2 regions of the Leucobacter aridicollis genome follow, and region 2 is predicted to be linked to the other one. Evidence: predicted binding sites of a transcription regulator. Region 2 holds the regulator's gene; the other holds the start of a gene.
The links. Region 2 encodes LexA, which represses DNA repair genes until DNA is damaged. Its sites were predicted from a motif close to TCGAACANNTGTTCGA; they were not measured.
Positions count from the first base shown of each region.

Region 1: uvrA (excinuclease ABC subunit UvrA) is a predicted target of LexA. The motif match lies at 4,446-4,461, and genes of this name have one in related genera.

Region 1 covers NZ_CP075339.1:1,727,471-1,738,564, reverse strand. Annotated here, with positions in the region: gene KI794_RS07790 (zinc-binding dehydrogenase) at 1-242, shown strand, start outside; gene uvrB (excinuclease ABC subunit UvrB) at 312-2,399, shown strand; gene KI794_RS07780 (VOC family protein) at 2,444-2,842, opposite strand; gene KI794_RS07775 (hypothetical protein) at 2,935-3,441, shown strand; gene KI794_RS07770 (siderophore-interacting protein) at 3,506-4,360, opposite strand; gene uvrA (excinuclease ABC subunit UvrA) at 4,493-7,540, shown strand; gene uvrC (excinuclease ABC subunit UvrC) at 7,653-9,524, shown strand; gene rapZ (RNase adapter RapZ) at 9,517-10,395, shown strand; gene whiA (DNA-binding protein WhiA) at 10,455-11,094, shown strand, end outside.
Region 2 covers NZ_CP075339.1:2,408,567-2,419,660, forward strand. Annotated here, with positions in the region: gene KI794_RS10825 (SseB family protein) at 57-941, opposite strand; gene priA (bifunctional 1-(5-phosphoribosyl)-5-((5-phosphoribosylamino)methylideneamino)imidazole-4-carboxamide isomerase/phosphoribosylanthranilate isomerase PriA) at 956-1,705, opposite strand; gene hisH (imidazole glycerol phosphate synthase subunit HisH) at 1,705-2,373, opposite strand; gene hisB (imidazoleglycerol-phosphate dehydratase HisB) at 2,370-2,978, opposite strand; gene KI794_RS10845 (cytochrome c biogenesis CcdA family protein) at 2,989-3,813, opposite strand; gene KI794_RS10850 (DsbA family protein) at 3,823-4,623, opposite strand; gene KI794_RS10855 (histidinol-phosphate transaminase) at 4,716-5,801, opposite strand; gene KI794_RS10860 (LysM peptidoglycan-binding domain-containing protein) at 5,881-6,324, opposite strand; gene lexA (transcriptional repressor LexA) at 6,609-7,271, shown strand; gene KI794_RS10870 (hypothetical protein) at 7,434-7,907, opposite strand; gene KI794_RS10875 (hypothetical protein) at 7,921-8,436, opposite strand; gene KI794_RS10880 (hypothetical protein) at 8,433-9,686, opposite strand; gene KI794_RS10885 (hypothetical protein) at 9,702-10,217, opposite strand; gene KI794_RS10890 (methylenetetrahydrofolate reductase) at 10,412-11,094, opposite strand, start outside.

The DNA.
Region 1 (11,094 bases), 680 kb from region 2:
TCGTCGGCCTCGGCGGGGGCGCATTCGAGTACCGCGCCGGAGCTGGTGCCGGGCTGCCGTGGGGCGTGAACATCGAGCGTGCCTACGGCGGCACCCGAAGCGACATGCGCGAGGTCATTGCCCTCGCCGCCGCGGGCAAGATCGCGGTAGAGGTCGTGCCGTACTCACTCGACAACGCGCGCGAGGCCTTCGACGACCTCCACCACGGACGCATCGCCGGTCGCGCAGTCCTCGTCCCGTAGCAACACTCTCAGATCGCCCTATGCGAACAAAGTTTCGAATAGGGCGATCTGAGGATTATGCTTGATTGCATGGAAACAACCCGCAGCGTTCGCCCGTTCGAGGTCGTCAGTGAGTACGAGCCGAGCGGAGATCAGCCGCAAGCAATCGAGCAGCTCGCAAGCCGCATCAATGCCGGTGAGACCGACATTGTGCTCCTCGGCGCGACCGGAACAGGGAAGTCTGCGACCACCGCGTGGCTCATTGAACAGGTGCAACGGCCCACGCTCATTCTTGCCCACAACAAGACACTTGCCGCCCAGCTCGCGAACGAGTTTCGTGAGCTCATGCCCAACAACGCTGTTGAATACTTCGTTTCTTACTACGACTACTACCAGCCCGAGGCGTACGTCCCGCAAACAGACACGTTCATTGAGAAAGACTCCTCGGTGAACGCCGAGGTGGAACGTCTTCGCCACTCGACAACAAACTCATTGCTGAGCCGTCGCGACGTCGTCGTCATCTCGACAGTGTCGTGCATCTACGGCCTCGGCAAGCCCGAGGAGTATTACGAGGCAATGGTGCCGCTGCAGGTTGGGGATCGCCTCGACCGCGATGTGCTGCTCAGGCGCTTCGTCCAAATGCAGTACCAGCGCAACGATATCGAGTTCGTTCGCGGAAATTTCAGGGTGCGGGGCGACACTGTCGAGATCATTCCGATGTACGAGGAACTCGCCATCAGGATCGAGTTCTTCGGCGACGAGATCGAGGCGCTGTACTATTTGCATCCACTCACAGGCGACGTGGTGAAACAGGTCGAGAGCGTGTCAGTCTTCCCCGGGTCACACTACGTCGCGAGCCGCGAGGTCATGAACCGTGCGATGGCTGACATCTCGACCGAGCTCGAAGCGCGCTCAGCGGAGCTGAAATCGCAGAACAAGCTTGTCGAGGAGCAACGTCTGCGCATGCGGACGACGTTTGACCTCGAGATGATGGAGCAAATCGGCTTCTGCTCTGGCATTGAGAACTACTCAATGCACATGGATGGGCGCGTCCCTGGGGAGGCCCCGCACTGTCTGCTTGACTACTTCCCTGACGACTTTCTTGTCGTCATTGACGAGTCGCACGTGACAGTGCCGCAGATTGGTGCGATGTATGAGGGCGACTCGTCGCGAAAGCGCACGCTTGTCGACCACGGGTTCCGACTCCCGAGTGCGCTGGATAACCGCCCGCTGAAGTTTGGCGAGTTCAAGGAACGCGTCGGCCAGACCGTTTACCTCTCGGCGACCCCAGGGAAGTACGAGATGGAACTCGCCGACGGCGTGGTCGAGCAGATCATCCGACCGACTGGGCTCGTCGATCCAGAAATCGTCGTGAAGCCCTCGGAGGGGCAGATCGACGATCTCCTCGAGGAGGTACGCCGCAGGGTCGAGCGCGACGAGCGTGTGCTCGTCACGACGCTCACAAAGAAAATGGCTGAGCAGCTCACCACCTTCATGGAAGAGGCCGGCGTCCAGGTGCGCTACCTGCACTCCGACGTCGACACACTTCGACGGGTAGAGCTGCTCACGGAGTTGCGCGCCGGCGTGTTCGACGTGCTCGTTGGCATCAACCTGCTGCGTGAGGGTCTCGACCTTCCTGAGGTGTCGCTTGTCGCCATCCTCGATGCCGACAAGGAGGGGTTCCTCCGGTCATCGACCTCACTCATCCAGACGATCGGCCGCGCGGCGCGAAATGTCTCGGGCGAGGTACACATGTACGCCGACCGAATCACGCCGTCGATGCAGCTTGCTATCGAGGAAACGAACCGGCGCCGCGAGATCCAGATCGAGTACAACACCAAGCATGGGATCGATCCGAAGCCGCTGCGCAAGAAGATCGGCGACATCACGGAGGTACTCAACCGGGAGGCCGCAGATACGGACGAGGTGCTCGCGAACCGAACGTCCAGGCACGCGCAGAAGGGCTCACCGCAGCGAACGAAGGGCAAGGCCGCGTCGCGGGCGGGAGCGATCGGTGCGGAGGGCGCAGACAAGCTCGAGGAGATCATCGCCGACCTCACCTCGCAGATGTTGCTCGCCGCAGAGGAGCTCAAGTTTGAGCTCGCGGCGCGGCTTCGCGACGAGGTCTCCGAGATGAAGCGCGAGTTGCGCAGCATGGACGCTGCAGGTCACATCTAGGCAGCCGCCGGGGTTGGCGGCGCGTGCATACGCCGCCAACCCCGCTAGCTCACTGAAAGCGGCGCATAGAGGTCGATCGCGTTCCCGTCAGGATCCATGACTGTCGCGTAGCGCTGGCCCCAAAACGCATCCCACGGCTCAACTCGGGAACGAGCCCCGCCCGCCACGAGCTTGGCAAACACCTCGTCGACTTCTGCCGGTGACACAGCCTCAAAGGCAAATGCGACGCGGTGACTGCCTGACGGCAGCTCGTAGGCTGGGTCGAAGCCTCGAATTGTCTCCAGTGTGTCCCAGCCGATACGCATCCCTCCGTCAAGCAGGACCTCGACATGCGCCTCCGTTTCGGCCCCCTCCGGAATATCGAGGCCGAGAGTGCGGTAGAACGCGAGTGACGCCGAGAGGTCGTTAGTGACGATACCAATGAAGTTGAATGCAAGTGTCATGGACGCAGCATAGCTCGCACCCCCGTCATCCCTTTGAATGATTTTCACTAGCTGCGACCCGACGCCCGGGGAAACGCGCGTAGCCTGAGGCCATGACTTGGGAATCCCTCCTACGGAAGATCGATAGGCTGGCCGGTGGCCGCGGGGCCGGGGAACGAATCGCTGCGGCAGAACTCGCCCACGCGAAGACGCGCAGAGCGTTCAGCTGGATTCGGTGGCTGCTTGGCGCCGAACTGCTGCTCGGTGTTGGAGCGGTCGCTACTGCTGCCATCCTCGTGGGCTCCGGCTCATCAGTGCCAGTTGCCGTGTGGATGCGAACGGTAGTCGTGCTTGGCATGACGCTCACGCTCGGCTATTTCGCTTGGCGGGCATCACTCGGCTGGCGGTGGGCCTATAAGCGACTCAGACTCTTCACCCAGATATTCCCAGTCGTGACACTCGTGATTGCCGCAATCCCAGGGCTGTACCCAGGTTGGATGATCACCGAGCAGATCGTTTTTAGCCTGCTCATGATCGGAATAGGCGACTTCCTGACAAGCGACCACATGCGATGGGCGTTTCGACACGCTGATTCAGCCCCGGAGCGCGCTGCTTCGTGACGTCGCACCTGGAGCAGGCAATGCAGCTCACTCACCAGTACTGCGTGCTCACGGCCGCAGCTCGCTAGATTTGCCCGATCGCCTCGCGCTTTTCTGCTTGGAAGCGATCCTCACGGCGGCCATACGCCCAATAGGGAGAGAGCGACAGGCTTGCGCGATCAATTCCACGCTCGTCCGTGAAGTATGGACGCAGCGCCTTCATCGCGCCGCGTTCGCCGTGCACGAAGACATGCACGCGGCCGGGCAGCCACTCGGCTTCGCGCACGGCGTCGACAAGCACAGTCGACGTCCCCGCCGCAGCAGTGCCACGGAACAGCCAGTTCACCGTGATGCCAGCTGGGCTACGGAGCTGGAGCACGTCGGCCTCGCCCGCGACCTCGATGAAGCAGACGCCTACCGCGTCTTCGGGCATCGCCTCGAGCGCCGAGGCGATCGCGGGAATCGCAGACTCGTCGCCCGCAAGTAGGTGCCAGTCGGCGCTCGGATCGGGGGCGTACCCACCTCCAATTCCCCGAAGCACCACGGGATCGCCTGGCTCGGCCGCAGCCGCCCACGGCCCCGCGATGCCTTCGGTGCCGTGCACGACGAAGTCGATCCAGAGCTCGCCTGCCCCGTGATCCACGCGCCTCACCGTGTAGGTGCGGGTCGATGGCATCTCCTCGGGTGGCACCTCGTCGCGCAGCGCGTCGAGGTCGTAGGGCGGCTCGATGCCGCTGCCTGGTTGCCTGAAGAGCATCTTGCTGTAGGCGTCTGTATACGGTCCCGCATCGATTTGCGCCATGCCCGGCCCGTGCGCGACGATACGCACGAGGTGCGGGCTGAGCTGCACACGCTCCTTGACGGAAAGCACTATCTGGGGTCGCGCCGGGCGCGGGGGTGCTCCAGATGCGGAAGCTGCCATGATCACTACCTCATTCATCAGATGATTTTGTCTCGACTGTCAAGACTGGCATACTCCGAGCTTGTTCTCTAGGCTGACGCCAGCGGCGAACACGGAAGTTTTTTAGAACACATGTTCGAATCGTGGGCGGGGAGACGCTAAGCTAGGGGAGTGACTTCTCAGAGCAAAACACCTATTCGTTCCTCGGCAGCGCACGCGCACATCAGTGTCCAGGGCGCTCGGGTGCACAACCTCAAGAACGTTGACCTTTCGATTCCGCGGGACTCGCTCGTTGTCTTTACTGGCCTATCGGGCAGCGGTAAGTCGAGCCTCGCGTTCGACACGATCTTCGCGGAAGGGCAACGTCGCTACGTCGAGTCATTGAGCGCCTACGCCAGGCAGTTTCTTGGCCAGGTCGACAGGCCCGACGTCGACTTTATCGAGGGGCTGAGCCCCGCCGTGTCGATTGACCAGAAATCAACGAACCGCAACCCGCGCTCGACAGTGGGCACGATTACTGAGATCTATGACTACATGCGTCTGCTCTGGGCCAGGGTCGGTATCCCGCACTGTGCGGTATGCGGCGAACGCATCGAGTCTCAGACCGTGCAGCAGATTGCCGACCGCCTCATGCAGCTCGAGGAGCGCACCCGCTTTCAGGTGCTTGCACCCGTCGTCTCAAAGAAGAAGGGCGAGTTCGTCGACCTGTTCCAGGAGCTCGCGGCGACTGGATACTCCCGCGCGATAGTGGATGGCGAGCTCATCCAGCTCAGCGACCCACCGAAACTGAAGAAGCAGATCAAGCACGATATCTCGGTCGTTATCGACAGACTCGTCGCCTCTCCGGATGGGCTGGGCAGGCTCACCGACTCACTGGAGACCGCACTTCGGCTCGCAGACGGCACGGTGCAGATCGACTATGTTGACCGCGACCAAGACGCAGATGACCGCATGCAGCTGTTCTCGGAGCAACTCTCATGCCCGAATCAGCACCCAGTTCAACTCACGGAGATTGAGCCACGGACATTCTCGTTCAACGCCCCCTTCGGCGCGTGCCCAACGTGCTCCGGGCTCGGTACCAGCATGTCTGTCGACGAAGACCTTGTGCTTGGCGACCCTGAGCTGTCAATCAGCGAGGGCGTGATCATTCCGTGGACGAGTCAGGGCAAGAGCCTCTACCAGTACTACGAGAAGCTTCTCGTTGGCCTCTCAAAAGACCTCGACTTCTCACTGAAGACCCCCTGGGGCGAGCTCGACGAAGACGTGCAGGAGGCTGTACTTCGAGGCAACGACTTCAAGGTCAACGTGCGCTGGAAGAACCGGTTCGGCAGAGAGGTAAAGTACACAAGCGGGTTTGAGGGTGTCATCCCGTTCATCGAGCGGCAGTACGCTGAGGCCGAAAGCGACAACCGCCGCGAGCGATGGTCCGAGTTTCTGCGTGAAGTTCCCTGCCACGTCTGCAACGGCCAGCGACTGAAGCCTGAAGTGCTCGCGGTGACCGTCGATGACGAGTCGATCGCGAGTGTTGGCGAGTTCAGTCTGCTCGACGCCAAGCACTTCTTTGACAGCGTCGAACTCAGCGAACGAGACGCGAAGATCGCCGCTCAGGTGCTTCGCGAGATCAGGCTCCGCTTCGACTTCCTCATCGAGGTTGGGCTTGGGTACTTGACGCTCGCTCGCGCCGCAGGCACCCTGTCAGGCGGCGAGGCCCAGCGCATCCGGCTCGCGACCCAGATTGGCTCGGGACTTACGGGAGTGCTGTACGTGCTTGATGAGCCGTCAATCGGCCTGCACCAGCGCGACAACAGGCGCCTTATCGAAACGCTCGTGAAGCTCCGTGACCTTGGCAACACGCTCATCGTCGTTGAGCACGATGAGGAGACGATTGAGGCAGCGGATTGGCTTGTCGACATTGGCCCCGGCGCCGGCGTCGAGGGTGGCACCGTGGTCCACTCGGGGCTGCTTCCCGAGTTGCGCGCGAACACCAACTCAGTCACGGGCGACTATCTCGCTGGCCGCCGCGCCATAGAGACGCCACTGACGCGCAGGCCACTCGACAAGAATCGCGAGCTCAAGGTCGTCGGCGCCCGTTCGAACAACCTCCAGAATGTCGACGCAACATTCCCGCTTGGCGTCATGACGGCGGTCACCGGCGTCTCAGGCAGCGGTAAGTCGACGCTCGTGAACGACGTCCTCTACCGAGTGCTCGCAAATCAGCTGAACGGCGCCCGCATGGTCCCGGGCAAGCACACTCGTGTCACTGGTCTTGAGCACCTCGACAAAGTGGTTCATGTCGACCAGGCACCGATCGGTCGCACGCCGCGCTCGAACCCCGCGACGTACACTGGCGTCTTTGACAAGATCCGTAACCTGTTTGCAGACACCCCCGAAGCGAAGACTCGCGGCTACCTGCCTGGCCGCTTCAGCTTCAACGTCAAGGGCGGCCGGTGCGAGGCATGCTCGGGCGATGGAACGCTGAAGATCGAGATGAACTTCCTCCCCGATGTCTACGTCGCCTGTGAGGTGTGCGGCGGCAACCGATACAACCGAGAGACGCTGCAGGTTCGTTACAAGGGCAAGAACATCGCCGAGGTCCTCGAGATGCCAATCGCAGAGGCGGAACAGTTCTTTGAGCCGATCTCGTCGATCCACAGGTTTATGAAGACCCTCGTCGACGTCGGCCTCGGCTACGTTCGACTCGGCCAAAGCGCCACAACCCTTTCGGGTGGTGAGGCGCAGCGCGTAAAGCTCGCAACCGAGCTACAGAAGCGCTCGAACGGCCGCAGCATTTACGTGCTCGATGAGCCAACAACTGGTCTGCACTTCGAAGACGTGCGTAAGCTCCTGCTCGTACTGAACGGGCTTGTCGACAAGGGCAACACCGTCATCACGATTGAGCACAATCTCGATGTGATCCGCAGTGCGGACTGGGTGATTGACCTCGGCCCAGAGGGCGGATCCGGCGGTGGAACGATCCTCACCACAGGCACCCCGGAGCAGGTCGCGCAGCACTCAGAGAGCCACACGGGCGTGTTCCTTGCCGAGGCGCTTGAGAAGGCTCCCGTCGCGCGGACGGCACGGAAGGCGCTCGCGGTGGCGCCTGGGGCACCCGTAGCTACCAAAGCAAAGAAGTCTTCGGCAAAGAAGTCTTCAGTACAGAAGGCCCCGGCGAAGAAGTCGCCAGCACAGAAGGCCGCCGCGGCTACGGTCGTCTCGTGAGGGCGGCGGCGTGACAACTGACCCGCGTCGCGGGGGCAATTTAGCAGGTGAACCTGCTGACCCCCGCGACGCGTTCAAGCCCGCGTCGGGAGAGATCCCTACGAGCCCTGGGGTGTACCGCTTTTCAGACCGCCAGGGCCGCGTACTGTACATCGGCAAGGCGAAGAACCTCAGGGCTCGGCTTGCGAACTACTTTCAGCCGATGCATTCGCTCATGCCGCGCACCCGCCGCATGCTGTCGCTGGCCGCAAACGTCGACTGGACTGTCGTTGCAAGTGACACCGAGTCGCTCGTCCTCGAGCACACCTGGATCACGGAGTACAAGCCTCCGTTCAACGTGCAGTTCAAGGACGACAAAACGTACCCCTACCTTGCTGTGACGCTGGGGGAGGAAGCCCCACGGCTGATTATTACCCGAAACGAACGCATCAAGGGTGCGAGATATTTCGGGCCCTACCCGAAGGTGTGGGCAATCAGGGAGACCGCTGCTCTGCTGCAGCAGGCCTTTCCAATTCGTACGTGCAACGACGCCGATTACAAGCGTGCGATGGCGAGCGGCAAGCCGTGCCTCGCGGGCCAGATCGGGCGGTGCGCGGGTCCGTGCTCCTTCACTGTGACAGTTGACGAGCATCGCGAGCGCGTGGGCGCGCTGGTGTCGTTCCTCGGAGGCAATTATCAGTCGCAGTTCAGAAAGCTGCAGCGCGGCATGAAAGACGCGGCCGCCGAGCAACGTTACGAAGACGCGGCGAGGCTTCGCGATCAGGTCGCGGCGGTCGAGCACGTGATGGAGAAGAACGCCATTGTGCTCGGTCACGAGGTAGATGTCGACGCGTTCGGTCTCCGCACCGATGAGCTCTCAGCCGCGCTTCACCAGTTCATCATCCGGGGAGGTCGCGTGCGTGGCGAGCGCAGCTGGATTGTTGACGTGGAGCTCGACGACTCGCCCGGGCGGCTGCTCGAGCAAGTGCTGCAGACTGCGTACGAGGGCGGGCATGAGCCACCCCCGGAGATCCTCGTACCGCAGCTGCCAGACGGGCTCGCCTCGCTCGAAGAGACCCTCGCCAAGCTCCGCCCGCGCAAGGGAAAGGTGCACATTCGCACTCCCGAGCGCGGCGACAAAGCCCAGCTCATGGACCGGGCGACGTTGAATGCAGGCGAGAATCTCATGCGTTACAAGCTCAAGCGTGCCGCTGACATCACGTCACGCACCGACGCACTTGCCGAACTGCAGCAGGCCTTGGGCCTCAGCGAGGCTCCACTCAGAATCGAGTGCATCGACGTCTCCCATTTGCAGGGGACCGGCGTTGTCGCGTCACTCGTGGTGTTCGAAGACGGGCTTCCCGCAAAGAGCGAGTACCGAAAATACAGGATCGAAGAGACGACTGACGATACTGATTCGATCTACCAGGTCGTGTCACGCAGGGCGGCTCAGTTGAACCTTGCTCGTGAGTCAGGTGAGCTTCCATCCGGTGCGTATCGCGCCCGCCCGCAACTCCTCATCGTCGATGGCGGCGAACCGCAGGTGAAGGCCGCGCACCGGGCGTTGATGGAGGCAGGCATCACCGACGTCGCGCTGTGCGGCATCGCAAAGCGGCTTGAAGAGCTGTGGTTGCCAGAGGATCCCTTTCCTGTGGTGCTTCCGCGCACGAGCGAAGCCCTATTTCTCGTACAACGCGCCCGCGATGAGGCGCACAGGTTTGCGATCACATTCCAACGACAACGTCGCAGCGAGGCCATTGCTTCGCAGCTCGCGGACGTACCTGGACTCGGGCCGAAGCGTGTGCAACAGCTCCTTCGGCACTTCGGTTCTGCGACGCGCCTGAGGGCCGCCTCGATCGAGGAGCTCGCGGCAGTGCCTGGCATTGGGGAACGCACGGCCGAACAGATTCTCAGCCACCTTACCCGACTCCGCAAGGGCGCGCCTGACGCTAAGATTGACGATGCGCAGACAGACACGGAGCTTGAGGAGGGTGCGGATGAATGAGGTCTCAACAGGTCAGGAGATCCTGATCGTCACCGGCATGTCCGGAGCTGGCCGAAGCACCGTCGCGAACACCCTCGAGGACCTCGGCTGGTATGTCGTTGACAACCTGCCGCTGTCGATGGTCAAGACCCTCGCAGACATGGCTGACAAGTCAGGCGGGGCGCTTCCGCGCATCGCGGCTGTTGTCGATGTTCGCGGTCGGGATCTTTTCGCCGATATCCAAGAGACGGTGAACGAGCTGCGCCACACAGCGACAGTTCGCGTCGTCTTCCTCGATGCTGCCGACGATATTCTCGTGCGCCGTTACGAGAGCGTCAGGCGGCCGCACCCGCTCCAGGTTGAGGCAGGGGGGTTGCTTGAGGGCATTCGCCTTGAGCGCGAACGTTCCCAGGAGCTTCGTGCGACGAGTGACGTCGTTGTCGATACCTCCGGATACAACGTGCACCAGCTCACCACTGCGACTCGTGAAATGTTCTCGTCAGAGGACGTCGCGGGCCTGCAGCTCACCGTGATGAGCTTCGGCTTCAAGTATGGGGCCCCGACTGACGTCGACCTCATGGCAGACATGCGGTTCATTCCGAACCCGTTCTGGGAGACCGATCTTCGCTCACTCACCGGTGTTGATCCGGCTGTGAAGGACTACGTCCTGAGCCGTGAGGGTGCCACCGAGTTCATTGATGCATACGTCGCAGCGCTGACCCCGGTTTTTGCCGGCTTTCAGCGCGAAAACAAGCGACACGCATCGCTCGCCATTGGGTGCACTGGCGGTAAACACCGCTCCGTGGCTGTCGCCCGCGAGCTCGCAGACCGGCTTGCCGGCCTGCCCGGCGTGAGCGTTCAGCTCCGCCACCGCGACCTCGGTCGCGAGTAAATGCCGGCGCGCTTCGCCGTCATTTAGTTTGCTATTCACCTGTTTCGAAAGGAATATCTGTGCCGAGTACCGCCGATGTCATGAGCGAGCTGGTGAAGCTCCCCGTGCAACGGACTGGGGAGAGAATGGCGGAACTCGCCACGATCCTGCGCTTGTCTGGCGGCCTACACACGATCAACGGGCGTATTGCCCTTGAAGCTGAACTGCACACTCCGCAGACAGTTCAGCGCGTGCGAAAAGACCTTGCGGAGCTCTACGGCGTGCGCGCCGAAGCCCGACAGTTGCCCCCCACAAGTGTGCGCCCAGGCGCACCGCAGTTCCTTGTCCGCGTTATCGACGGCGAGACCCTCGCCCGCCAGCTGGGACTGCTCGATCAGCGACGCAGGCCGATCCGCGGCCTCCCGAACCGCGTGACAACCGGCGACTCGAAAGAACTCGCCGCCGCCCTGCGTGGAGCATTCCTTGCTCGCGGAAAGATCACCCCTCCCGGCCGCACAGTCAGCCTTGAGGTTGTGTGCCCGAGCAGCGAGACGGCCATGGCGCTCGTTGGTGCCGCGAGCAGGATCGGTGTGGACGCGAAGAGTCGCGACATCCGCGGCGTATCGAAGCTGCTTGTCAGGGACGGAGAAGCGATCGGCACACTCCTCGGAGTGATGGGAGCCGAGCAGTGCCGTGAGGCATGGGACAACCTCCGAAAAG
Region 2 (11,094 bases):
CGAGAGCGGGCGGGTGACGAGCAGGCATCCACCCGCCCGTTCTCGCGTGGCCTCCGTCAGGAAGCCCTCGGAACGAAGCGCATCGAATCGACGCGCTCGGCGATGAGTTCAATCCTTGCCCAGCGTTCCTGCAGCGCCCCGAGCAGCGCAGTGAGGCCGTCTCGGTCGAGTCCATCGTCAAGCAGGAGGTGCACTTCGGTCTCGGGCGCGGTGAGGTCACCCACAGGGTCGCCTGGGAGGAGTGCGAGCGCGCGTAGCGATGGCTCGCCTGCTGCACCTTCGAGAAACGCCTGGCGCACGGCGGGGTCTGCCCATGCGGGGAGCTGCGGCGTGCCGAGCGCCATCGACTCAAGCTCAGGTCGCCGAACCCCAAACTGTACGTCAAGCGATCCTGGATCGACAATGATGAGGTCGGTTCCCTCTTGAGCCGCGGCGATCGCCGCCTGCGGTCCCGGGACCGGGATCGGCCTGGAGCCGGGATTCCAGCGCTGCATCGCCTCGACGGAGGAGAATACTGGCATCACCCGCCTGCCGTCAGGGCTCGCCACAGTCACGATCGAGAGCTCCTGCGTCTTCTCCACAATCCTGCCGTCGGGGGTCTCCCCGAGCTCGCCAGCCTCCGCGAGCAACGGCACGAGCACCCGGCTCTTCGAGAGCTCGATGAGCACGGCCTGTCGCAGCGCGGCAAGCTCCTCGATGACCGCAGGCGCGGCACCGTCAACGCGGTAGCGCTCCCCTGCCGCGCGCATCGCCGCGACAGCCGCCGCTAGCGCCGGGGGCGTGGCACCGTCGTCGTCGGCGAAGGCTGTTTCGTGATGGTCGAACGTTCGGCCAGCCCACGGAAACCCCGCCGAGTCGGCAGCGCCGCCAGCAACGAGGCTCTCGGGAACCCCGGTCGACCGCGGGGTGTCACCCGTCGACGGAAGCTTCTTGATCGCCATGCTGAGGCCCGCCGCTACCTGCCGGCGACGTCGAGGGCTGCCGGCAGCGTGAACGCGCCATCGTAGAGCGCCTTGCCGATAATGGCGCCCTCAACCCCGTGAGGCACGGCCTCGCGAAGCGTCGCGATGTCGTCAAGGGTGGAGATTCCGCCTGACGCGACCACCGGGCGGTCTGTGCGCGAACAGACCTTCTTAAGTAGCTCAACGTTTGGGCCGGCCATCATGCCGTCCTTCGTCACATCAGTGACGACGTACCGCGGGCACTCAGCATCCTCGAGACGCTCAAGCACGTCCCACAGATTGCCGCCGTCCTCAGTCCAGCCGCGCGTCGCAAGAGTCTCTCCACGCACGTCAAGTCCAACCGCAATCTGCTCTCCATAGTGCGCGATCACCGCGCGAGTCCACTCAGGGTTCTCAAGCGCTGCCGTGCCGAGGTTGACGCGCGCTGCGCCCATCTCGAGCGCCGCCTCAAGGCTCTTGTCGTCGCGGATACCACCAGAGAACTCAATCTTCACTCGGCTTCCCGCACGGGCGATAATCTTGCGGGCCACACCGACGTTGGTGCCGCGCCCGAAGGCCGCGTCGAGGTCGACAAGGTGGATCCATTCGGCGCCCTGTTCGATCCAGTCCATCGCCGCGTCGACCGGGCTGCCGTAGTTCGTCTCGGTTCCTGCCGCGCCCTGCGTGAGCCGCACGGCCTTGCCATCGACCATGTCGATCGCGGGCAGTAGTTGCAGCTTCGGGCTCGTCGCGAGCTCGGTCATCAGTTCTCCTTGGTGGTGCGGGTGGGGGCCAGAGAATTGATCCAGTTGCGCAGCAGCTGGATCCCGGCCTCGCCGGACTTCTCTGGGTGAAACTGTGTGGCGCTCAGTGGGCCGTTCTCGACCGCCGCGATGAATGGCTCGCCGTACTCAGACCACGTCACTTTCGGAGCTGTCGCTGCAGAGCGGCCCTCAAGTGTCCAGTCGGTCGCCGCATTCGAATGCACGAAGTAGAAGCGTTCGTCTCCGAGGCCACGCAGTAGTACTGAGTCCTTGGGCACCGAAACGGTATTCCAGCCCATGTGCGGCAGCGTCTGAGCTTCGAGCTGACGGACGGTCCCCGGCCACTCGCCGAGCCCCTCTGTCTCGACGCCACGCTCGATTCCGCGCTCGAACATCACCTGCAGTCCGACGCAGACGCCGAGCACCGGCCGACCGCCTGCGAGCCGCCGACCGATAAGCTCGTGACCCTGGATCGCGCGCAGCTGCGCCATCACTGCATCGAACGCACCGACGCCGGGCACGAAAAGCCCGTCAACTTCCATGACCGTCTGCGGGTCGGCCGTGAGCTCGACGTCGGCGCCAGCACGAATCAACGCTTTCACCGCGGAGTGCACGTTGCCCGACCCGTAATCGAGTACGGCTACGCGCGGTGCACCGCCTGCGCTCACAGGGCGCCCTTTGTGGACGGAATGCCGGTCACAAGCGGATCCTTCGCCTTCGCGGTGCGGAACGCACGCGCGAACGCCTTAAATTCAGCCTCAGCGATGTGGTGTGGGTCACGACCCTCGATGAGTCGGAGGTGCACAGACAGTCGGGCGTTCAGTGTGATCGCCTCGAAGAAGTGGCGCACCATTGAGCCGGTGAAGTGGCCGCCGATAAGGTGAAACTCGAAGCCAGCGGGCTCGCCGGAGTGGACAAGGTATGGCCGGCCCGAGATGTCGACGACGGCCTGCGCGAGCGCTTCATCGAGCGGCACAAATGCGTCGCCGTAGCGAGAGATGCCGCTCTTGTCACCGAGCGCCTCGAGGATCGCCTGCCCGAGCAGGATGCCGGTGTCCTCGACGGTGTGGTGCACATCGATATGGACGTCGCCCTCGGCCCGCACCGTGAGGTCGGTGAGCGAGTGCCGCGCGAATGCCGTGAGCATGTGATCGAAGAACGGCACCCCAGTCTCGATGTCGGCTTCGCCGGTACCGTCAAGGTTCAGGCTTAGTCGAATAGCGGACTCACTGGTGGCGCGTTCAAGCGTCGCGATGCGTGCAGCTGCGGTCATGTTCTCGATCCTACCGCGCGGCGTCGGTTGCTCGCTGCCTCGCGCGCCAACGCATCGCGGCCCAAACGGCAAGCGCGAGCCCCGCCCCGATCGCGAGCACGAGCAGGTTCGAGACCCCCGAGGTTGCTCGCATGACGTCGGCCTCGAGACCCGCCTGCGTGCTCGCGTCGAGTACCCCCGTGAACTTCTGCGCGCCGTCGGTAACAAGCATGAATACACCGACAGCGATCGTCAGGAGTCCGCCGATGATGTTCGACCAGGCGTTCCGCCAACGTCCGATCACGAGTTCACGCGGTCGCATGAGTGCGCGCACACCAGGGATTCGCGTCCACACGAGCGCGAGCAGCAGCAGTGGAACTGTCATTCCGGCGGCGTAGAGCAGCATCGTGAACCCGCCCATGAGCGCATTGCCGCCGAACGCTGCCATCGCGAGAACCGCGCCGAAGATCGGCCCGGCGCATCCGCCGGCAAGACCGTACACCGCGCCAAGCGCGTACACCGATGCGACCGAAGTCCCCTTCGCACTCTGCTGACGGGTGAGGGCCGGAAGCGGAACTCCAAGCAGCATCACCGCCCCCAACACGATCACGAGCACGAGCACCCAGGTCATGATGCCGTTCCGGTGCGCGACCACCCACGCGCCGAGGGTGCCCGCCAGCAGACCGAGTGGCACGAGCGCAGTCGCGAGCCCGAGAAAGAAGCCGCCTGTACGTGAGAACAGTTCTCGCGGACTGTGGAACGCGTAGGCGAAGAACGCCGGCAGCACCATCACCGAGCAGGGGCTGAGAAGCGCGAGAGTTCCGCCAAGTAACGCGCCGAGCAGGCTCAGATCCATGCGGAGCCGTTACTTCTTGGCGGCTTCGATGGCAGCGTCAAGCTGTGCCCGGAACGTCTCTACCGGCTGCGCGCCAGACATGACCTGGCCGCAGCCAGTGGTCGCGAAGAACGGCACCCCGGTCACACCGATCGACTGCGCTTCCGCGGTGTCCTTGCGCACGGCATCTTCGAACTTTCCACTCTCGACGTCAGCAGTGAACGCTGGGATGTCTTTCACGCCGACATCCTTCGCGAACGAGACAAGCGTGTCGACTGTGAGCTCACCGTTGGCGTCATGCGCGCTCTCGGGCGCGTGGTAGACGGCATCGTAGAACTCAAAATACTTGCCCTGCTCCCCCGCCGCGCGCGAGGCGGCCGCGATGAGGATCGAGTTCTCGCCGCCGACGAGCGCCGCGTCGTGGATCTCGAGCCGGACCTTGCCGGTCTCGACGTACTCTTCGATCAGCACGGGCAGCGTGTCTCGCGAGAAGGAGCCGCAATACGGGCAGCGGAAGTCTGTCCACTCGTGCAACACGACCGGCGCATCGATGTCGCCGAGCGCTCTCGGGTCGTTGGGATCGAGGCGATCGACAACCGGGCAGGTATCGGCCGTCTGCTCTCCGTCGTTTCCGGCGCCCTCTGCCCCAGCACCTTGACCGGTGGTTGAGCCGCTCGCCCCGGAGCCCCCGGTCGTTCCTTGCAGCCCCTGAGCACCGAGGGCTGCAACAAGCAGCAATGCGACGGCAGCGAGGATGACTGTCGCCAAGCGCATGCGACGGTAGCGGCGTTCAAGGGAAGGGCGGTCGAGCGACTCGATGGGCTGAGGCATGCAACCGAGCCTAACTGGCTTTCCCGATAGTTTTGCCGTTAAACCTTTGGTGCCCGCAGCATCCGACCGCATTCGCTGCCAGCCTGGATCACCTAGACAGCGCCTGCCGGGCCAAACTCTGTGATCGCCGCGATAACAGCGGACGTTTCTTCAGCTGTACCAGCAGTGATGCGGACGTGGCCGGCTATCCCGAGGTCGCGAACGAGAATGCCTTGGGCGCGAAGGCGTTCAAATACCTCGCTTGGATCGGCGAATCCACCGACGAGCAAGAAGTTCGAGCCCGACTCGTGGACAACGTATCCGAGGCCGGTGAGCGCACCTGCCAGCCGGTCTCGCTGGGCGCGAATTTCGTCGACGGTGGCGAGCATCGCGTCGGCGTGCTTCACAGCAGTAGTCGCAGCGGCCTGTGTCAGGCCGGAGAGGTGGTACGGGAGCCGAACAAGGCGGAGCGCGTCAACGATGGCGCTGTCTGCAGCAAGATAGCCAAGTCGGACCCCCGCGAAGGCGAAGGCCTTGCTCATCGTCCTGCTGACAATCAGACGGTGGCGGCCTTCGAGCAGCGAGATTGCGGTCTCGTTCTCGGTGTCGAACTCCTTGTAGGCCTCGTCGACGATGAGGATGCCATTGAACGCGTCGTATGCCGAGAGGATCGTCTCAAGCGCCATCGGGGTGCCTGTGGGGTTGTTTGGAGCGCAGAGCACGACGATGTCGGGTTTGTGCTCGGCAATCGCCGAGACAACGAGCTCGGGGGTCACGGTGTAGTCAGCATTGCGGGGAACTCCGATCCACCCGGTGTCGGTACCGTCGGCAAGCAACGGGTACATCGAGTAGGTGGGAGTGAAGCTCATCAGTGTGCGACCGGGACCACCGAACGCCTGCAGGATCTGCTGGAGCACTTCGTTCGAGCCGTTCGCCGCCCACACCTGTTCGGGGGTGAGGCGGTGGCCGAGGTAGTCGGCGAGTGCCTCGCGCAGCCCGATGAACTCGCGGTCTGGGTAGCGGTTGACGTTGCGCAGCGCGGCAGCAAGCGCCTCCGTCGCTTCCGCGATGAAGGCCTCGGGAAGCGGGTGCGTATTCTCGTTCACGTTGAGACTCACAGGGACCGCAGCCTGCGGTGCACCGTACGGGGTCTTACCGACGAGATTGTCACGGAGAGGGAGATCGCTCAATTCAGCCACCTCTTTAGTCTACTCAGCGGCCACCGACGATTCCTCGGCCACGAAAGAAAGAGCACCAACTGCGCCGGGCAACTGCCAGCTACGAGAGGTCGGACGCCGGGAAGGTCGCCTCGTCGCCCGCGAAGCGCAGAGGAACAGCAATCGCATCGCCGGCTTGCAGGTCTGCTGCCTGCATCTGATTCAGACGCTGAATTTCTGCCACCACGTCGCGGGGGTCTGCGGTCGGCTCCAGCGCGGAAGCAATACTCCACAGCGAGTCGCCGGACTGCGCCACAACGTATGGAAACTCCTGCGAGCTTGCCGCGCCGTTGGCGACCGCGCCCGGGGCCGCGAACGACGCCGCGACGCCAAGCGCCCCAGCAATAAGAATGGTGGCAAGACCCCCAAAGACCACGCGCCCGCGGCGAGTCAGCTTGAGCCGGGTCTTGGGCGCGGCTGCGGTCGGGGAAAAGACAGCGCGCACGCCGGCCCGGTCTGCATCGATGCGGGGGCCCATTGCGGTGACAGTTGCTGTAGCAGTCATGAGGGGTTCCTCTCTTGAGAGTGTTCGAACAAATACCGTTCGGTCGAACATCTATTTCGAATATATCTTCGAATGAACGATTTCGCAAGGCAAGAATTCGAAGAAGTTTGACGCGAATCCGCGCGACACTCGAACAAATGTTTGCCTCGCCTCGAACATCCGAGCTAGGGTTCGAACAGTGCCCTCACCTAACCAGTGACCACCGACATTCACCGTTTCTCCGTGAATAGCAGCCCGACTCCAGCGGCCAATCGGCCGCGATCCCAGACTCGAGAGGACGAGCCATGAGCGATCTGGCCTCACCCCCACAAAAGCCGTTGACCGAAAAGCAGCAGGCGATCCTCGAGTTCATCGCGCGCTCCGTTGAGTCACGGGGCTACCCGCCGAGCATGCGCGAGATCGGCGACGCCGTCGGACTCTCGTCACTGTCGAGCGTCACACACCAGCTCAGCCGCCTCGAGCTCGGGGGCTACATCCGGCGCGACCCTAACCGCCCACGCGCGCTCGAGATCCTCGTCGAGCTCGCGGTCACGAGCAGCGCCATCGCAGACGCGCCGGCCACGGAGACCCAGGAGACCGCATACGTTCCGCTGGTGGGTCAGATCGCCGCAGGCGTTCCGATCACCGCCGACCAGCAGGTCGAGGAGGTCGTACCGCTCCCCCGCCAGCTCGTGGGCGACGGCCAGCTATTCATGCTGAAGGTTGTCGGAGACTCGATGATTGACGCTGCGATCTGCGACGGCGACTTCGTCGTCGTTCGCCAGCAGCGCGAGGCCGACAACGGAGACATCGTCGCCGCCATGCTCGATGGCGAAGCAACCGTGAAGGTATTCAGGCGGCGCGACGGCCACACATGGCTACTGCCCCGAAATAGCGCTTTCGAGCCGATTCTTGGCGACCATGCCGAGGTACTCGGGAAGGTCGTCGCGGTCTTCCGCTCCGTCTAACTCGCACGCCCAAGGTGATCGCGTCGACGATGTAGCTTTCGGGTCGACGAGGCCACCCGCAGTGACCCTGCCCAGTCTCGGACCGCTCCGATCCCGATGGTCTCGAGCACCCCAACCTTCACGCACCACAGCACGCAATCCTGCCGCTGCTCGGTGTAACCGCTAGAGTTCGGGGGCCTCACCGCCAGGGCTGAAGAAGCATTCAGAAGCCGACGACAACCGGATCTGGTCCGGAGCAAACCCTGTAGCGACACGAACTGTTGTGCCTGTTTCTGGATCGGTGATCCCTAACCTGTGTTGCCGGAACACGTCAGGATCTGAATGCGTTTCGTAGCCGGCCTTTGTGAAGTGGTCTTCAAAGTCCTGGATGATTGCGTCGGTATCAGTGCCTGCAGCGACGGTGATCACTGCGTCACCATGCCACCGATACCAGCTCCTCTGACATACAGATAACTCACCCGTTCCGGCCTGCGCAAACTTCACAAAGACACCTTCAGGCGTCGCGCCTGCGAGCTCACGCTCCATTGATTGAGTCGCGGCCTTCACCTCCGCAAAAGACGGACGCTCCGCGGGTTGCGCACACCCTGCGAGGGCGAGCAACCCGACGAGGAGACCGATGACGCTTTGCGGTTTCATTGGCGTTAGATGCTTAGAAGTCGCCGCCGCGGTAGACGCCTTCGGGGAGCACGAAGCACTCAGACGCTGAATCAATGTCAATATGGGTCGGCTCAAGGCCTTCCCCAACGATGATGCGTATCGTGGTTTCCGGGTCTTTCACCGCTATTTTGTAGTGCCCATTGAGGCTCAACCGGTTACTCGTAGCGTACTCCGTACTTTCATAATGGGTTTCGATGTCGCGAACGATCGCTTCGATGTCGGTGCCCTTAGCAACGGTGACGGTCATGCCGCCGAACCAGCTGTCCGCCCCGTCTCCGCAAGACATGAGCGTCCCTGTGTCTACTTGGTAGACGTTGACGATGACGTCTTTGGGTATCAGTTCAGCGATTTCACGTTCCATTTCCTGGGTAGCCGCTTTTGCTTCCTGCCACGTCAGTTTTGTGTCCACTTTTGGCTCCTTCTGTGAGGCCGCCGTGAGCGATGAGCACCCGGTCAGGCTCAGTACCCCCGCAACGAGCATCAAACCAAATACACGTTTCATGTTCATCGTTCGAGGGCCTCCTTCAACGTATCAAGCACGTCTTGGTTATCATCTTTGGCAGTGGCGATGAGGTTGTGGTTGTCCATGAGTTCACCCAGGCTGGGGTCGAATTCGCCGTAGCCTGGGTACACCAGGCTCGTGAACGCGGGGTCCCTTCGTGGATATCTTCCCTCACCGACGTAGCCTTCTCGCTGCGCACGCGTCAAAATGTCTTCGTAGGAAACGTCAAGGTATCCGGTTGTAGCCGTGGGTTCCCAATCAGGGAGCATCCAGGCTCCTGCGAGCGAGATCACGGTGTTGTAGCGGGCACCCGCGACCTCAGAACTCGTGAGGTTCGCGAGTCCCCAACTGTGGCCGGCCCCCATCTGTTTCACCCCAGACAGGTACGGGTCTGCCCTCATTCCGGCCTGGAAGCGCGCGAGCTGCTCACCTGCCAACCGACCGAATTCGAGGTCGTTTGCTTCGGTGATTCGAAGCATGTTCGCATTCCCGGTCTGCCCGTTTTCTCCGGGGAATAGGCCGTCCTTGTACACGAACGCGACACTTCCCGAAAGTCCGTCCTTGCCTGTCAGGAACTTGGCGATTTCTTGAACAGATCCGTTGTAGAACGAGTTGAGGCTGGTGAAGGTGCCTGGCACGTAGGTGATTGCTCGGATGGTGTCTGGGCCGGGGGTGCCGAGCATCTCTACGATGCGAGAGGCCGCGTGGTCGTAGAGGTACAGCTGGACTTCCCCGCTCACTACCTGTGTTAGGTAGTCGATCTGCTTTTGCAGGTAGGGCGCGTTCTTGTCGCCAGGCTTCAACGCAGCGAGCTCTGCTTCGACGGTCTTCAGGATCTGTTCCGCGTTGTACTTGTTCGCGGTGACGCGTGCGAGGGCGGGCATCCCATCGAGAGCTCCGAGTACGTGCGCGTACTTCTTCAGGATCTTTTCTGCATCAAACCCTGGGGTCGCGGTGAGGAGTTCCCAGACCGAAGCGACCTGCTTGACCGAGAGCGTTCCTCCGAGGAGAAGCCGTCGGAGCGTGTCTGGGTCGTCGGCTGCGACAGCCAAAGTGATCCGGAAGTCGCTGAGGGCCCAGGCCCCCGTTTTTTCGAACGCGTCAGCGACAGCTGCTATCCAGACCTCATCGCGTCGGTTCTCGTCGATCAGTTTCGAGAACCCGTTCAGCATGGGGGCGATAGCGATCGACGTCCAAGAACACGAGCCCTGGAACGATGCGGTGGCGGACTGCACAGCGGTATGAGCTGTTTCCATTTGGCGGGTGAGTCCCTATGAGGTGGTGACAAAGTGCCGTAGCCGTTCCGGATCTGCTGAACTTGTCCCTTTCGCCCCACCGTTGGTGACGTGTCTGGTGCGTGCGCTGGGACTGAACGACGCGGTGATGTGCGGGGAGGCTACGGGTATCGAGTCTGGTTCCGGTTCCGGGAAACCAGCGGGCGCTGGAAGCCCCTGTACCGACGCAACGTACTCCTCTTCGCGCCTCGCGTCCTCACGCAGTTTCCAAGCGTCGTGGGCGGCTTGGCGTTCGCGTTCTTTTGTGGCCGCGGCCTTCGCATCTTGCACCTGCAGTCGCGCATCATTCAACAGCCCTGCCAGGCGTCCCCGCTCCTGACTCTCGGTCTGGGCCGCAGTGACGAATAGTCGCGAGTAGCCACCCTTGAAATCGGTGACGGCGGCAGTGACTGCGTTGGAGCGAATGTAGCCGATGCCACGGAGTGTGTCGTCGGCTGCCTCGAGCGCTTGGGCGAGTGCGTCTGCGACGCCGTCGTCAAATTGGATAGCCAAGCCACACTCCTTCCGACACGCCTCACAAAAAAAGGGGGCCTGCAACTTGCAGGCCCCCCAACGGTCAACAATCTACCTCACCACCCACCACCGAATCAAGCGACGAACGTATTCCAATTGCCGAGATGTTATGTACTCCATGAATTCAAGGCTTGATTGGCATTCTCCGCGCACGTGCGGGCACAGCCGGCAGGCTATGAGAGCAGGTCGAGCTCGCTGAGCACAGCGAGCACCTGCTCGTGCCTGTTGAAGGTGTACAGGTGAATCGACGGGGCGCCGCCGGCGAGCAGCTCGCGGGCAAGGTTGATCGTATGCTCGACACCGAGTTCAGGGGCGTATCCCCCGGCTTCCTCCATCGCGCGTTCGAGGCTAGTGGGCGCGGGCCGTCCCGCGAGTGATGCCACCTTGCGCAGCTGACCGCTTGTCGAGACCGGCATGAGCCCAGGAAGCAGTGGCATCTGCAGCCCCGCGTCACGTGCCGCGTCAGCGAAGCTCAAGTACTCGTCGGCGTGAAAGAACAGCTGCGTGATCGCGAACTGGGCGCCTGCAGCCTCCTTCGCGAGCAGCCAGTCAATGTCAGCCGCCTGGCCCCGAGAGAGCGGGTGGCCGTTCGGGTACGCCGCGACCGCGGTGCGGCCGACGCTCGTGAACGCCGGGCGCTCAGCCCGTGCCTCAGCGATGAGCTCGGTGAGCTCCAGCGCGCTCAGCGATCCGGCTACCTCGGGGCTCGACTCATCGAGTCCGCGCGGCGGGTCTCCACGCAGGGCGAGAAAGTCGTGTATCCCTGCGTCCATAATGCGGTGGATAGTCTCACGGATGGTCTCACGAGACTCTCTCACTGTCGTCAGGTGCGCGAGCGGCAGCGCGTCCGTGTGCT